2 regions of the Pantoea sp. XAF26B01_ASV70 genome follow, and region 2 is predicted to be linked to the other one. Evidence: predicted binding sites of a transcription regulator. Region 2 holds the regulator's gene; the other holds the start of a gene.
The links. The regulator CRP, encoded in region 2, controls carbon source genes, mostly activating them, when cyclic AMP is high. The targets are predictions, from matches to a motif close to ATGTGANNNNNNTCACAT.

Region 1 (8,288 bases), 470 kb from region 2:
GGAATCCGTCACTGTGCCAGGGGCCGTCTCGGCATGGGTCACACTGGCACAGCGCTTTGGCACCTTACCGCTGACCACCCTGGCACAACCGGCAATTGACTATGCGCGCCATGGTTTTCCGGTTTCACCGCTGATTGGTCAGCTGTGGCAGCGCGGCTATGACAAGCTGCGGGATCAACCTGGCTTTAGCGACTGCTTTGCGCCGCAGGGTCGTCCGCCGCGTGCTGGCGAGCTGTTCCGCAATCCGGCTCAGGCCCGCACCTTGCAGGAAATCGCTGAGACTCAGGGCGAAAGCTTTTACCGCGGCGCACTGGCGCAAAAGATGACAGCCTTCGCCCGTGAGCATGGCGCAGCCCTGACGCTGGAGGATTTGAAAAACCATCGTGCCGACTGGGTTACTCTGCTGTCGCGTCCGTTTGCCGGAGGATCGGTGCAGGAGCTGCCGCCGAATGGTCAGGGCATTGCGACCTTAATTGCACTTGGCATTCTGGAAGAGTGGGAAATCAACCACTATGCACCGGATTCGCCGCAGTGGCTGCATCTCTCCATCGAGGCGATGAAACTGGCGCTGGTAGATCTGGACCGTTATGTCACCGATGAAGATCACCTCGAATTTCCGGCGGAACACCTGCTCAGCAACGACTATATTCGCCAGCGGGCAGCGTTAATTGATCCTGACAAGGCGGGAGATTTCCGCTTTGGATCACCGCAGCAGAGCGGCACAGTGTATGTCGCCGCCGGTGATGCCAGCGGCATGATGGTCTCATTCATTCAGTCTAACTACATGGGATTTGGCTCCGGCGTGGTGGTACCCGATACCGGCATCAGCCTGCAGAACCGGGGCGCGGGCTTTTCACTCGATCCAGACCATCCCAACGTCGTGGCGGGCGGTAAGCGGCCGTTTCATACCATCATTCCGGCCTTTGCGCGGGATCAGCAGGGCCAGCCGCTGATGGCATTTGGCGTGATGGGCGGCCCGATGCAGGCGCAGGGACACCTCCAGCTGGCGCTGCGCATTATGCTGCACCAGCAGAATCCGCAGGCCGCGATTGATGCGCCGCGCTGGCGCGTGGTGCAGGGACGCGAGGTGGTGTTTGAATCCACACTTGATCGCAATACCCTGAGCACACTGCGCCGTATGGGCCACAACGTGGTACTGGAAGATCCCCTGAGTAATTACAATTTTGGTGGCGCGCAGGCGATAGTGCGCGATCCGCAGGGCTTCTACATTGCGGCCAGTGAGAGTCGCAAAGATGGTCAGGCGGTGGTGTTTTAAGGTCGCGACAGTGAGCGTCAGACTGCTCAGCCCCTCCTTCATCTCTGCGCGCTGAAGCCTGCAATGGCAGGGAACGCAGCACGCCCTGAGGCGCAGGCGGTCCCATTCTGTAACCGCCGTTTCAGAAAGCATCTGTTTCACAGGTGGTTTCACGTTGTGCCGTGGCTCGGGTTTGTTCTATTCTTTAGGCCATTCCTACCTGGACATCTGACAGTATCACCGACAGGAGTTGACCCTATGGCTTCAGGACTTACACGCCTTATGGCACGTGGCGGCATTATGCTCGCTGGCGCGCTGATCGTGCTGCAACTCACCGCATGCGGTGATAAAGAAGGCGAGCAGCGCAAAGCATTTATCGATTTTCTCCAGAACACTGTGATGCGCAGCGGCGAGCATCTGCCCAGCCTCAGCGAAAACCAGAAGCAGAGCTTTGGCAACTTCGCCAGCGATTACGCCATTATGTATGGCTTCTCGCAGCAGGCGAACAAAGCGGTTGAACAGGGTATGCGTCCGGTGGTGGATGAGCTTTCTGCTATTCGCGTTCCGCAGGATTATCTCAGCCGTCGTGATTCCCTGCGTCAGGCGACCAGCGCACTGGTGATCGTCACCCAGCAGATTGAAAGCGCCAAAATGCAGGCGGACAGCAGCAAGGCGACCCTGAAGCAGCCGGATGACCTGAAAAAAGTCTACGACACCGCCTATAACAAAGTAGTGACGGTGCCTGCCAATCAGCTGATTCCTCTGCTGCCAAAACTCCAGGCGCTGAGTCAGGGTGCAGTGCAGACCGGCGATTTCCTGCAAACGCAGGGAACCCGTGTCAGCTTCAATGATGGCGGCGTACAGTTCCCGACTCAGGATCAGGCTTCGCAATATAACGCGCTGATGAGCACTTTATCCGCCAATTCGCAGGCGCTTCCTCAGGCACAGGCTGCCGTCCAGGGTGGTCTGCAGTAAACCCGCTTTACGGGCAGGCGCTAATCGTCTGCCCGTCCCACTCTCTTTTCTCCTCCCACCCAATCACCCGCTGAATGAAGTGTGATCTGGCGCATTTTCGAGCAAAAATAGTTTGTGATCTAAGTCACAGATATATAACAAATCAACGTCAAACAAGTGTGATTCACCTCACAGATAACCGGCCACCCCGTCTAAAAATCAGCCAACTGAACCTGAGCTACGCCTTAAAGTGTGATCAAAATCACACTAATCACCCCTGCCCCCACCCTTAATCAGTGATGTAGATCACACTTACCCCGCACGCTACGCAGCGTCAAATTCGCGTGATAGAGTCCGCGTGCATACAGTAATACCACCGGCTTTGGGTCGGGGTGGCTAAACAAAAACAAGCGCGCTCTCCTATTGCAGCGCGTCTCAATAAGGGGTGGGTTTATGTCCTCATCAGTGAAGGTCAAAGTACAAAGCTTTGGTCGCTTTCTGAGTAATATGGTGATGCCAAACATCGGGGCGTTTATCGCCTGGGGTATCATCACCGCACTGTTTATTCCAACTGGCTGGATCCCTAACGAAACGCTGGCCAAACTGGTTGGCCCGATGATCACCTACCTGCTGCCACTGCTGATCGGTTTCACCGGTGGGCGTCTGGTGGGCGGCGATCGCGGCGGCGTGGTCGGTGCCATTACCACCATGGGTGTGATTGTCGGTGCGGATATGCCGATGTTCCTCGGTGCGATGATTGCCGGTCCGCTGGGCGGTTGGGCAATCAAGTCGTTTGACCGGGCGATTGACGGCAAAATCAAAAGCGGCTTCGAGATGCTGGTCAACAACTTCTCGGCCGGTATTATCGGGATGATACTGGCACTGCTGGCGTTCCTGGCGATCGGTCCGCTGGTAGAAGGTCTGTCACACATTCTCGCCGCGGGCGTGAATCTGATGGTGCAGAACAACCTGCTGCCACTGACCTCGATCTTCGTCGAACCCGCGAAAATTCTGTTCCTGAACAACGCCATTAACCACGGTATCTTCTCGCCGCTCGGTATCCAGCAGGCTAGTGAAGCCGGCAAATCCATTTTCTTCCTGATCGAAGCCAACCCGGGTCCGGGTATGGGCGTGCTGATGGCCTATATGTTCTTTGGTCGTGGCAGTGCTAAACAGTCTGCGGGCGGTGCGGCAATCATCCACTTCCTTGGCGGCATTCATGAGATCTACTTCCCGTATGTGCTGATGGCTCCTCGCCTGCTGCTGGCGGTTATCCTTGGCGGTATGACCGGCGTCTTCACGCTGACGGTGCTGAACGGTGGCCTGGTCTCTCCTGCCTCACCGGGTTCAATCCTGGCGGTGCTGGCAATGACGCCAAAAGGTGCCTACTTCGCGAACATCGCTGCTATCGCTGCCGCCTTCGCCGTCTCCTTCGTGGTGTCCGCTATCCTGCTGAAAACCAGCAAAGTCAAAGAAGATGACGATATCGAAGCCGCGACCCAGCGCATGCATGAGATGAAAGCGCAGTCTAAAGGCCAGAGCGGCGCGGGTGCCCCAGTCGCCAGCGATGCCATGAGCGTTGAACTGCATCACGTGCGTAAAATCATCGTCGCCTGTGATGCCGGTATGGGTTCCAGCGCGATGGGTGCAGGCGTACTGCGTAAGAAAGTGCAGGACGCCGGGCTGAGCAATGTGTCGGTGACCAATACCGCGATCAACGCCCTGCCGGGTGATGTCGATCTGGTGATTACCCACCGTGACCTGACTGAGCGCGCCATCCGCCAGGCTCCGCATGCGCAGCATATCTCGCTGAACAACTTCCTCGACAGCGCGCTCTACAGCACCCTGACCGAGCGTCTGGTGGCGGCTAACCGTAGCGACGTGCATCGTCAAACGGTGAATACCGCGCTCTCTGACAGCTACGATGAAGGCAACGCACACCTGTTTAAACTGGGTGCGGATAACGTCTTCCTCGGCCTGACCGCCAGTAACAAAGAGCAGGCGATTCGCTTTGCGGGTGAACAGCTGGTGAAAGGCGGTTACGTTGAGCCTGAATACGTTGAGGCGATGCTGGCGCGTGAAAAACTGACGCCGACCTATCTCGGTGAGTCGATTGCCGTGCCGCACGGTACGGTCGAAGCGAAAGATCGCGTGCTGAAAACCGGCGTGGTGTTCTGTCAGTATCCGGCAGGCGTCCTGTTCGGTGAAGAGCCGGACGATGTGGCGCGCCTGGTGATTGGTATTGCTGCCCGTAACAACGAGCACATCCAGGTGATCACCAGCCTGACCAATGCGCTGGATGATGACAGCGTGATTGAGAAGCTGGCGAACACCACCAGCGTGCAGGAAGTGCTGGATCTGCTGTCAGGTAAGCCTGCAATCGCGTAATTTATAGCAATTATTTTCCCTGGGGCGGTCATGCCCGTCCCGATTTCCTGGGGCGGGTTTGCCCGCCCCATCGTCATTTGATATGGGTCAAAAATTATGAAAGCGTTACATTTCGGAGCAGGAAACATTGGTCGCGGCTTTATCGGCAAGTTACTGGCTGATGCAGGTATCGAACTGGTTTTTGCTGATGTGAATCAGACGGTGCTGGATGCACTGAACGCGCGTCATGAGTATCCCGTTCATGTGGTTGGCGAGCAGGCCAAAACAGAAACCGTTAAAGGCGTCAGCGCGGTAAACAGCACCAGCGATGAGATCATCACCCTGGTTTCTGAAGTCGATCTCGTTACCACCGCCGTGGGCCCGCAGATTCTGGAGCGTATTGCCGGCAGTGTGGCTAAAGGGCTGGCAAAACGCAGCGACAACGGCAATACCCGCCCGCTAAATATTATCGCCTGTGAGAATATGGTGCGCGGCACCAGCCAGCTGAAACAGCATGTGCTGAAGGCGCTGCCGGAGCAGTATCACGCCTGGCTGGAGCAGCATGTCGGCTTTGTGGATTCTGCTGTCGATCGCATCGTGCCACCGTCTGAAGCGGGCAGCACCGATCCGCTGGAAGTGACCGTTGAAACCTTCAGCGAATGGATCGTCGATAAAACTCAGTTTAAAGGCGACCTGCCTGCGATTCCGGGTATGGAACTGACCGATAACCTGATGGCATTTGTTGAGCGTAAACTCTTTACCCTGAACACCGGTCACGCGATTACCGCCTATCTTGGCCAGCTGGCCGGTCACCAGACCATTCGTGACGCCATCCTCGATGAAAAAATCCGGGCCGTGGTGAAAGGGGCGATGGAAGAGAGCGGCGCGGTGCTGATTAAGCGCTACGGTTTTGAGGCGGATAAACATGCGGCCTACATCCAGAAAATTCTTGGCCGTTTTGAGAACCCTTATCTGAAAGATGATGTTGAGCGTGTGGGTCGTCAGCCGCTGCGTAAACTCAGCGCGGGCGATCGCCTGATCAAGCCGACGCTGGGCACGCTGGAGTATGGTTTACCGCACGCCAGCCTGGTGCAGGGCATTGCCGCCGCGATGCACTATCGCAGCGACCAGGACCCACAGGCGCAGGAGCTGGCCACGCTGCTGGCAGAAAAAGGCCCACAGGCGACGCTGGCTGAGGTTTCAGGTCTGGATGCTGACAGCGAAGTGGTGGCTTCGGTGGTGAGCGCCTGGCACGCTATGGCATAATGCGCGCGTGTTAGTGACGCAAGCCGGGCGCAGTTCGCCTGCGCCCAACGGCGGTATTGAACCCATGCAGGCAATAATGGAAGAGAAGCAGGCTTTTGAAAACCGGGTGCTTGAGCGCCTGAACGCCGGTCGTTCGGTGAGAAGCTTTCTGATCGCCGCCGTTGAGCTATTGGCTGAAGCCGTCAATCTGCTGGTGCTGCAGGTCTTCCGTAAAGATGACTACGCGGTGAAATATGCCGTAGAACCGCTGCTGCTGGGCGATGGTCCTTTGGGCGAACTCTCGGTTCGTCTGAAGCTGATTTACGGTCTTGGCGTTATCAGCCGGCACGAATATGAAGATGGTGAACTGCTGCTGGCGCTGCGCGAAGAGCTGAATCACGACAGCGGTGATTATCGTTTTACCGACGATGAGATCCTTGGCCCGTTTGGTGAACTGCACTGCGTCACCGCCTGGCCGCCCGCGCCGGTGTTTCACACCGAAGATGCAGAGCTGCGCAGCATGCAGCAGCAGCGCTATCTGCAGATGGTGCGATCCACCATGGTCCTGTCGCTAACCGAGCTGATCGCCCGCATCAGTATGAAGCAGGCGTTTAAAAAGTCCGGCAGCTAATCCTGTCAGGCGCCATCACGGCGCCTTTTTCGTCTTAACCTGAGCGGGAATATGCGCCAGATTTGGTGTATCCTTGGCCTGTTTTCCTCAACGAGTTGTTGTCATGAAAGAGCAAGAAAAGAACGAAATCAAACTTCTCAGCGATAAGCTGGACGCATTGAACCGCAAAGAGCCGCAGTTACTGGAATCGGGTGATGTCGAGAAACTGGGCGCGTTGCTGAAAGAGAAAGAAGCGCTGGTCATTGAGATTGAGCGTCTGCGCGGTCAGCGGGTAGAAAAACTCAGTGCCGAGGCGCAGAAGCTGCAAAAAATGGGCTTCAGCCGCGAAATTACCAAGAAAGAGCAGGCAAATCTGGGCGCGCTGAAGAAAAGCGTGCGCGGCCTGGTCGTGGTGCATCCAATGACCGCGCTGGGACGTGAGATGGGGCTGACAGCAATGACCGGCTTCGCCAAAACCGCATTCTGACGGGTCGATCAGGCAGCAGCCTGATCGACATCGGCTTTGCGTTCGCCGGCGGCGGCATAGACCTGCTCCGCCAGCGCATCCAGCAGTTCATAGCGGCGACGATATTCAGCCCGCTTCTTACTGGCAATCTCCTCCAGCGTTTTGCGCGGCAGACTCAGCGGCAGGATAAACATCCCATCCCTGCGCGCCTCGCCACTCAGCGACAGCCAGAATTCACTGTAGCTGGCAAAGAACTTATCCCCTTTGCTGTGGCGATAGCGCAGGCTGCGGAAGACATGAGTCTCATCGCCTACCGCCAGAATATTCTCCACGCCGCACTGCTTCGCCACAATAAATACCGATTCCATTAACAGGCGTTTCGGAAAGAGACCCTGCGCCGCTTTGGTCGCCTCGCGGATCACCTCATTATTGATATGTTTTCGCGGACCCTGTAATCCGCCAATTAATAATGTGCGCTGGTTATTTTCATTGAGAATTGAAAATGAAAGTGAAGCAATAATTTCGTCGTTATAGCGTAATACCAGCGTCACTTCCCCTTCCCGATCGAAATAACCGGAACTGCAGGAAAGTAAAAAGGATTCGCCATTTTTACCGGTCAGCGTAGCCAGCGGATTATCCGTGGCGCTTTGCAGCAGCTGACGCAGCGCAGGGTTTTCCAGATTATTCATCAGACTGTAATGATCAAGTATCGCCTGCGCGCGCGCAGCAATGCTCAACCCTGAGCGCAGATAGGGCCGGTGCAGCTTGGCTGGCAGCAATCCCTGAGTACTCATCAACAGAGGGAGTTGCGGTAAATGCGACAGCTCATCCAGATAACGCAGCGTAGTCAGCGGTGATATTAAGGTTCTTAACACAAATTTCAGCCGGAAACGTTTACTTATCCAGAGTTTATTCGGAACGTATTTTCCGCTAATTAACTGAAAAAAAAGCGATGCAGAAGAATCGGTCGTAGTTTCATGAGTAGTTATAATTGACATAGTCATCGACACACAGTGAGCAGGAATGTCACTGAGCATAAGACAACGAGTATCAACGGCGTGTTAATGTGGCAGAAGGTTAAAAGGGCGGCGGTTAAAAAAGCGAGATCCGTTTATTTTTGGTTTAATCTGGGACGACAGAATTTAAAGATAAAAAAACCGGCGAAATAAATTCCACCGGTTTATCGTTATCACGTTAACACTGGGTTAACTTACTGGGCAGCTGCGAAGCGGGCTGCTGCTTCGTCCCAGTTGACCACGTTCCAGAATGCTTTGATGTAGTCAGGACGTTTGTTCTGATACTTCAGGTAGTAGGCGTGTTCCCACACGTCCAGACCGATGATTGGGAAGCCAGAAACGCCAGCAACCGCTTCACCCATCAGCGGGTTGTCC
Region 2 (8,288 bases):
CGATCCCCAGCTTCCCACTTCCGCAGAGTCGGTTAACACCTTGCCCTCTTTTTCCAGCTCATTAACCGCCGGTGCCCAGACGTAAGCGCCATCAATGTCGCCACGCTGCCAGGCAGCAATAATCGCTGGCGGCTGCAGATTGACCAGCTGTACCTGTGACGGTTTGATGCCCCAGTGTTTCAGCGCAGCCAGCAGGCTGTAGTGGGTGGTGGAGATGAACGGCACCGCGATGCGTTTGCCAATTAAATCTTTGGGCGTAGTGATGTTCTTCTTCACCACCAGCGCTTCAGAGTTGCCCAGCTGAGAGGCGAGTAAAAAGGCTTCAATCGGCAGCTTCTGCGCCGCCGCGACCGCTAACGGACTGGAACCGATATTGCCAATCTGGACGTCACCGGACGCCATCGCACGTAATACCCCGGCGCCGCTGTCAAACTTGCGCCAGTCAACGCTGGCCCCGCTCTCTTTAGCAAAGCTGTTGTCAGCCTGCGCCACTTTCGCCGGCTCAGCCGAGGTCTGGTAAGCCACGGTGACATTGACCGCATCAGCCCGAAACGCCAGCAGCGCCAGCGCTGCGGCTAAAAAAGTTAAACGTGTTGCTGCCATGATCACTACCCCACCGTTTTTATAGTGGAGGCAGTGTCTCTGCGCGCTATAGTTTCATAAAGGAATTAAAAATTATCCCTAATAGAAATAAGTTCTTAGATCACTATCTGCAAAACAAAGTTAAAAATCGCAAATGCTGAAAATAGCTAAAGTAAGCAAAAATGTCAGGCGCTCACATTGTCCCTGTGCTATTCATATGCGTTCCCAATTATTGCCTGTTAAGGTTTCTGAATCCGATGTCGATCGAGAAAGTCGCTCAGCTGGCTGGCGTCTCCAAAGCCACGGTATCGCGGGTTCTCAACGCGCATCCCGGCGTGAAGCCCGATACGCGTGAGAAAGTTCTGGCGGCAATCTCTGCCTGCGACTATCAGCCCAACTTACTGGCGCGTCAGCTGCGTACGTCGCAAAGCAACATGCTGCTGGTGCTGATCTCGGATATCACCAATCCCTTCTGTTCACGCGTGGTTCAGGGCATCGAGGCCGAAGCGGAACTGCACGGCTATCACATCCTGCTCTGTAACTCCGCCTCGCAGCTCCAGCGTGAAGCCGCCTATCTCTCCCTGCTGACCGGAAAAGTGGTGGATGGCGTAATTACTATGGATGCGGCCTCCGGTTTACAGGATTTGCAGGCGCTCATTGCCGGGGCGCCCTGGGTACAGTGCTGCGAATTTGATCCGGATATCCCCGCCTCCTCGGTCAGCATTGATCACCTTGAAGCCGCGCGCGACACCGTCCACTACCTTGCCGGTAAAGGGCGTAAACGCATCGGGCTGATCAATGGCGACATGCGTTACCTTTACTCACATCATCGTGAAAAGGGCTACCGGCAGGCGATTGAGGAGCTGGGGTATGCGTGGTCCGGCGTCTCCTACACTTACGAAATCTCCTGTGAGGCGGGCAGTCAGGGGCTGAGGGAGTTGATGGCGCTGCCGGAACCGCCGGATGCGGTGTTTGCGGTTTCAGATGTGCTGGCGGTAGGCGTGGTGCATGCGGCGCTGGAAGCGGGTCTGCGCGTGCCGGAAGATCTGGCGGTGGTCGGGTTTGATGGCGTGTCGTTTACCCGCAGCCTGAATCCGCCGCTGACGACCATCGAGCAGCCGATGAACCAGCTGGGCGCGCGTAGCGTGCAATTGCTGCTGCAAAAGATCCGCAATGCTAATGCGCCAGTCATCCGCGAGGTGCTGCCGTGGACGCGCGTTGAACGCGCATCCAGCTAACTTAGTGCCAGATTAACAGCACGCAGGCAGCGGTCAGCAGCCCCATGGCGAGGTTAAAGATTTTCCAGGCGCGACGGCTGCGCAGAATGCGGCCGATCATCGCACCAAATCCCATCCAGATAACACCCGACACCAGATTAACCAGAAACATGCCGATGCTTATCGCCATCACTGAATGGCGATATGCGTCACCGGCCAGGCTGAAACTGGCGACCGCGCCCAGCGCCATCAGCCAGGCCTTGGGATTGATCAACTGCAACAATCCGCCCTGCCAGAAGGGCATCGGCGCATCCGGCGCCTGATCGGTTTCCAGCTTCTCATAACTGGACGTCGCTATCTTCCATGCCAGCCAGAGCAGATAGAGGCTACCGGCGATTTTCAGCACCAGGTGCAGCGAAGGATAGAGCAGGATCAGCCCGCCGACGCCAAAGGCCACCATCAGCAGCATCACCTGCATCCCGATCATGATGCCAATCATCAGCGGAATGGTGCGCATAAAGCCAAAATTAGCGCCCGAGGCGGTGAGTAACATATTATTAGGCCCGGGCGTAATGGCCGCGACCCAAAGAAATCCCAACATTGATAAGAAAAGACTCAGTTCCATGGCAATCGGGTACTCCTTACCCTGCAAGAAAAAACTTATCGAAGCTAACAGTGTGATATGGAACAGACAAGCTTTTACCACATGAAATTTACCGGACCGGAAAACGAGCACTTCACGCCTCCTGAGAGTCTGCGTAACGCGCACCTGCAGACCCTGCTGCCGCGCCTGCTACGTCGTCGTATCACGGGCGATCCCCACTGGCAACGTCTCGACCTGCCGGATGGCGACTTCGTCGATCTCGCCTGGAGTGAAGATCCGCAGTTCGCGCAGCATAAACCGCGCGTGGTGCTGTTTCATGGGCTGGAGGGCAGTTTTCATAGCCCCTATATTCATGGACTGATGGCGATCTGCCATGCGCGCGGCTGGCTGGCGGTGGTGATGCATTTTCGCGGCTGCAGCGGCGAACCGAATCGGCTCAACCGCATCTATCACTCCGGCGAAACCGAAGATGCCCGTTTTTTTCTGCACTGGCTGCGCACCCGCTGGGGCCGCGTACCCACCGCCGCGGTCGGTTTCTCGCTGGGCGGTAACATGCTGGGCTGCCTGCTGGGCCAGCAGGGCGCAGCCGCTGAGGTAGACGCGGGCGTCATTGTCTCCGCTCCGCTGTTGCTGGAGCCCTGTAGCCTAAAACTGGAACGCGGCTTCTCACGCGTCTATCAATACTATTTGCTGGCGCAGCTCAAGAAAAATGCCCGCCGCAAACTGCACGCCTGGCCGGATACGCTGCCGGTCAATCTGGCGCAGCTGAAATCGCTGCGGCGACTGCGCGATTTTGATGATGCCATTACCGCCCGCGCCCACGGTTTTCTGGATGCGGCCGATTACTATCATCGTGCCAGCGCCATGCCCTGGCTGAAGCACGCAGAGAAACCGCTGCTGATCATTCACGCCAAAGATGATCCTTTTATGAGTGATGAGGTGATCCCGCACAGCAGCCAATTATCTGCCACTATTACTTATCAACTGACACCACACGGCGGCCATGTAGGTTTTGTTGGTGGGACATTACGCCAGCCTGAAATGTGGCTGGAACAGCGTATCCCCCAGTGGATCGCCCCTTTTCTGGATAACTGATCTCGTGATTATTCCCTGGCAACAGGTCTCACCTGAGACCCTTGAAAATCTGATTGAAACCTTTGTGCTGCGCGAAGGCACGGACTATGGCGAGCAGGAACGCAGCCTGATCGACAAGGTGGCCGATGTGCGACGTCAGCTGGAAACGGGTGAAGTGGTACTGGTGTGGTCGGAACTGCACGAATCGGTCAATATCATGCCGCGCAAAGAATTTCGTGGCTGATGCACCCAACGGCATTTCGTGTTAACAATGCCTATTGCCCGACCTCACAGGGAGCTTTTCTATGTCTGCACGTCATCCCATTATCGCGGTGACTGGTTCCAGCGGCGCAGGGACCACCACCACCAGCGTGGCGTTTCGCAAAATCTTTCAGCAGCTCGATCTTCATGCGGCGGAGCTGGAAGGTGACAGTTTTCACCGCTTTACCCGCCCTGAAATGGATATGGCGATTCGTAAGGCGCGCGATTTAGGACGTCATGTCAGCTACTTTGGCCCGGAAGCCAATGACTTTGGCCTGCTGGAGCAGAGCTTTAAAGAGTATGGTCAGAGCGGACAGGGCCAGTCGCGTAAATATCTGCATACCTACGATGAAGCGGTGCCGTGGAATCAGGTGCCCGGCACCTTTACGCCGTGGCAACCGCTGCCGCAGAACACCGATATTCTCTTCTACGAAGGGCTGCACGGCGGTGTGGTGACGGCGCAGCACAACGTAGCAGAACAGGTTGATCTGCTGGTTGGCGTGGTGCCGATTGTGAACCTGGAGTGGATACAGAAGCTGGTGCGCGACACCGGCGAGCGCGGCCATTCACGTGAAGCGGTCATGGATTCGGTAGTGCGCTCGATGGAAGATTACATCAACTTCATCACACCACAGTTCTCACGCACTCACCTCAACTTTCAGCGCGTCCCGACGGTCGATACCTCAAACCCGTTCGCTGCCCGCTCTATTCCGTCACTGGATGAGAGCTTTGTGGTGATCCACTTCCAGGCGCTGGAAGATATCGACCTCCCCTACCTGCTGGCGATGCTGCAGGGCTCGTTTATCTCGCACATCAATACGCTGGTGGTGCCTGGCGGCAAAATGGGTCTGGCGATGGAGTTGATCATGGGTCCGCTGGTGAAGCGGCTGATGGAAGGTAAGCGAATAGAGTAAGAGGCCAGCAAAAACCGCTCTGAGAGCAGATGTCTTTCATAAAGATGGTAAAACTGGCTTTCCTGCGGCTAAAGACTTACCGCTGAGCAGGCTTCAGGGAGCATAAACCTTTCGCAAAGACGCAAAACCGCCATCCCTGGCCCGCGATGCTTTGCTACAGGTATATGCTCCCTTCGCTTCACGTCCGGCAACCGCATCCGGTTTCAGGAAGGTCGCTACAGACAACGCCTGGGCAGAAAGAATCTGGCAGCAATAGATAAGTTCAACACGCTGGGAACCGGGTCAGAAGAGGAAAGCGTCCCGCCGCCCGGATAAAAACGCCGGGAGCGTTTTTGAACAACGCAACGCGTTGGCCCGGCTACGGGCGCACCTCAGGGATGAGGTGCGTAATCGCGCGGGCCGAGCGGCCAGGGATTGGCTTAAGCGACTTTCCGATCTGACCCGGTTCCCAGCGCAGGCACAGTCTGACAGCAGAGCACGACAGATTTTGCCCGCGACCTTAAAAGATCCCTGCTGGTACTAAAGTTCGATCACTTCATAGCTATGCGTAATGTTGACGCCTTTACCCAGCATGATGGCCACAGAGCAATATTTTTCAGCAGAAAGATCCACGGCGCGTGATACCGCTTTATCCTGGAGGGCTTTACCACTCACGATAAAATGCAGGTTGATGTGCGTAAAGATTCGCGGCGCCTCTTCACGACGTTCTGAGGTCAGTTTTACTTCACAATCAGCCACATCGTTTCGGCCTTTTTGCAGAATTGATACCACGTCAATCGCGCTGCATCCGCCCGCCGCCATCAGCACCATCTCCATTGGGCTGGGCGCTTTATCACCCGAATTTCCATCCATCAGTATCTGATGGCCGGATGAGGATTCTCCGAGGAATGTCAGCCCTTCTACCCATTTCACTCTTGCCTGCATGATTTTTGCTCCGGAATACGCTGTTTTGTCGCCAGAGTACGCTTTCGCCTGGTAAACAGCAATCCAGAGAAATCCGCCCGTAGCTGAAGCGAGACAACAGAAGACAGTCGGCAAAAGCTGTGCTACAAACAGTGCTGAAAATATTTTTCGTCACCCGATGACGAAGCCGGGAAGGATGATGCGCACTGCGCCTGATGCGGCCCGAATAATTTCCTGAAATGGAAACGCTTGAAGCTTTCACCGCCTGACAGGGAAAACTGCCCCCTGTATTTTGGGCACGATTACAACAGAGGATAATAGCGAATGGTTCTCGGCAAACCGCAAACAGACCCTACACTCGAATGGTTCCTGTCCCATTGCCATATTCACAAGTATCCATCCAAAAGTACGCTGATTCACCAAGGTGAAAAAGCAGAAACGCTTTACTACATCGTGAAAGGTTCCGTTGCGGTTCTGATTAAAGATGAAGAAGGCAAAGAGATGATTCTTTCCTACCTGAATCAGGGCGATTTTATTGGTGAACTTGGCCTGTTCGAAGAAGGCCAGGAGCGCAGCGCCTGGGTACGTGCGAAAAGCGCGTGCGAAGTGGCGGAAATTTCTTACAAGAAATTCCGTCAGCTGATCCAGGTTAACCCTGACATCCTGATGCGACTCTCATCGCAGATGGCGCGTCGCCTGCAGGTGACGTCTGAAAAAGTGGGTAACCTCGCTTTCCTCGACGTAACCGGACGCATTGCACAGACCCTGCTCAACCTGGCGAAGCAGCCAGATGCCATGACGCATCCCGACGGCATGCAAATTAAAATCACTCGTCAGGAAATTGGCCAGATTGTTGGTTGTTCACGTGAAACCGTGGGCCGTATTTTGAAGATGCTGGAAGATCAGAACCTGATCTCCGCACACGGCAAAACCATCGTCGTTTACGGCACCCGCTAATTCCTGTCACCCACGGCGTGATGGCAACATCACGCCGTTATTGTTTGTGTTGGGCCGATGTGGCGTCGAATTATTTACCATCCTGAAGTTAACTACGCCTTGCGGCAAACGCTGGTGCTCTGTCTGCCGGTGGCGCTGGGCTGGCTGGCTGGCGACCTGCAAAAAGGTCTGCTGTTCTCATTAGTGCCCGCCTGCTGCAACATCGCCGGTCTGGATACCCCGCATAAACGCTTCTTCAAACGCCTGATTGTTGGCGGCAGCCTGTTTGCCCTCGGCAGCTTTCTGATGCAGTGGCTCACCCTGCATGCTATTCCGCTGCCGCTGATTCTGTTTGCCATGCCCTTATTGCTCGGCGTTACCGGGGAGATCAGCCCGCTGCATGGTCGTCTGCTGCCCGGCACCCTGATTGCCGCCATCTTTACCCTGAGCCTGATTGGCCGCATGCCAATCTATGTTCCCCCGCTGCTCTATATCGGCGGCACGCTATGGTACGGGCTCTTTAACTGGTTCTGGTTCTGGCTGTGGAAAGAGCAGCCAATGCGCGAAAGCCTGAGCCTGATCTATCGCGAGCTGGCTAACTACTGCGACGCAAAATATACCCTGCTGACGCAGCTGACCGATCCAGAAAAGGCGCTGCCGCCGCTGCTGGCTCGTCAGCAGAAAGTGGTCGATCTGATTAACACCTGTTATCAGCAGATGCATATGCTGTCGGCAAGCCGCGATCACAGCCATAAACGGCTGACGCGCGCCTTTCAGGTGGCGCTGGATCTGCAGGAACATATCTCGGTCAGCCTGCATCGGCCGGAAGAGGTGCAGAAGCTGGTCGAACAGAGCCACGCCGAAGCGGTGATCCGCTGGAATGCCAAAACCATCTCGGCCCGGTTGCGGGTGCTGGCGGATAACATTCTCTATCACCAGCTACCCGATCGCTTTGCGATGGATAAACAGCTCGGCGCGCTGGAGAAAATCGCCCATCAGCATCCCGACAATCCGGTGGGTAACTTCTGCCTTTACCACTTCAACCGCATCGCGCGGGTCCTGCGCACCCAGAAACCCCTTTATCAGCGCGATCTGATGGCTGACCGCCAGCGCCGTCTGCCGCTGTTACCGGCACTGCGCAGTTATCTCTCGTTTCGCTCATCGGCCCTGCGCACTGCCGGCCGCTTTGCGGTGATGCTGATGCTGGGCAGCGCGCTGGCGCTGTTCTTCAACATCCCCAAACCCTACTGGATCCTGATGACCATCATGTTCGTCAGCCAGAACGGCTACAGCGCTACCCGTGTCCGCATTCAGCACCGGGCGCTGGGCACTTTTGCCGGTCTGGTGATCGCGGCCGCCACGCTGCGCATGGCGGTGCCGGAGTCGCTGGTGCTGCTGATCATGCTGGCAATTACTTTTATCAGCTATCGCTTTACCCGCCAGTTTTATGGCTGGTCGATGATTGGCTTTACGGTCACGGCGGTTTACTCGCTGCAATTGCTGTCGCTGAATGGCGCGCAGTTTCTGCTGCCGCGACTCATGGATACGCTGATGGGTTGTCTGATCGCCTTTGGCGGGATGCTCTGGCTGTGGCCGCAGTGGCAGAGCGGCTTACTGCGGCAGAACGCCCATGACGCACTGGAAACTTATCAGGATGCGCTGCGGCTGTTGCTGGGTGACGAACAGTCACCAGAGAAACTGGCTTATCAGCGGGTGAAGGTCAATCAGGCACACAATGCGCTGTTTAACTCACTGAATCAGGCGATGCAGGAACCCGCGTTCAACTCCCGCTATCTG

Region 1: a site for CRP is predicted at 2,460-2,477, ahead of ACX8ZY_RS19305 (PTS mannitol transporter subunit IICBA). Genes of this name have one in related genera too.

Annotation. Positions count from the first base shown of each region.
Region 1 covers NZ_CM137251.1:4,097,949-4,106,236, forward strand. The annotation lists gene ACX8ZY_RS19295 (gamma-glutamyltransferase family protein) at 1-1,276, shown strand, start outside; gene ACX8ZY_RS19300 (DUF3053 domain-containing protein) at 1,514-2,230, shown strand; gene ACX8ZY_RS19305 (PTS mannitol transporter subunit IICBA) at 2,663-4,597, shown strand; gene mtlD (mannitol-1-phosphate 5-dehydrogenase) at 4,694-5,842, shown strand; gene mtlR (mannitol operon repressor MtlR) at 5,907-6,452, shown strand; gene ACX8ZY_RS19320 (YibL family ribosome-associated protein) at 6,556-6,918, shown strand; gene ACX8ZY_RS19325 (VirK/YbjX family protein) at 6,927-7,895, opposite strand; gene sodA (superoxide dismutase [Mn]) at 8,108-8,288, opposite strand, start outside.
Region 2 covers NZ_CM137251.1:416,773-425,060, reverse strand. The annotation lists gene tauA (taurine ABC transporter substrate-binding protein) at 1-603, opposite strand, end outside; gene ACX8ZY_RS01955 (LacI family DNA-binding transcriptional regulator) at 840-1,820, shown strand; gene ACX8ZY_RS01950 (LysE family translocator) at 1,822-2,424, opposite strand; gene ACX8ZY_RS01945 (hydrolase) at 2,482-3,498, shown strand; gene ACX8ZY_RS01940 (YheU family protein) at 3,503-3,721, shown strand; gene ACX8ZY_RS01935 (phosphoribulokinase) at 3,783-4,652, shown strand; gene ACX8ZY_RS01930 (OsmC family protein) at 5,172-5,576, opposite strand; gene crp (cAMP-activated global transcriptional regulator CRP) at 5,880-6,512, shown strand; gene ACX8ZY_RS01920 (YccS/YhfK family putative transporter) at 6,570-8,288, shown strand, end outside.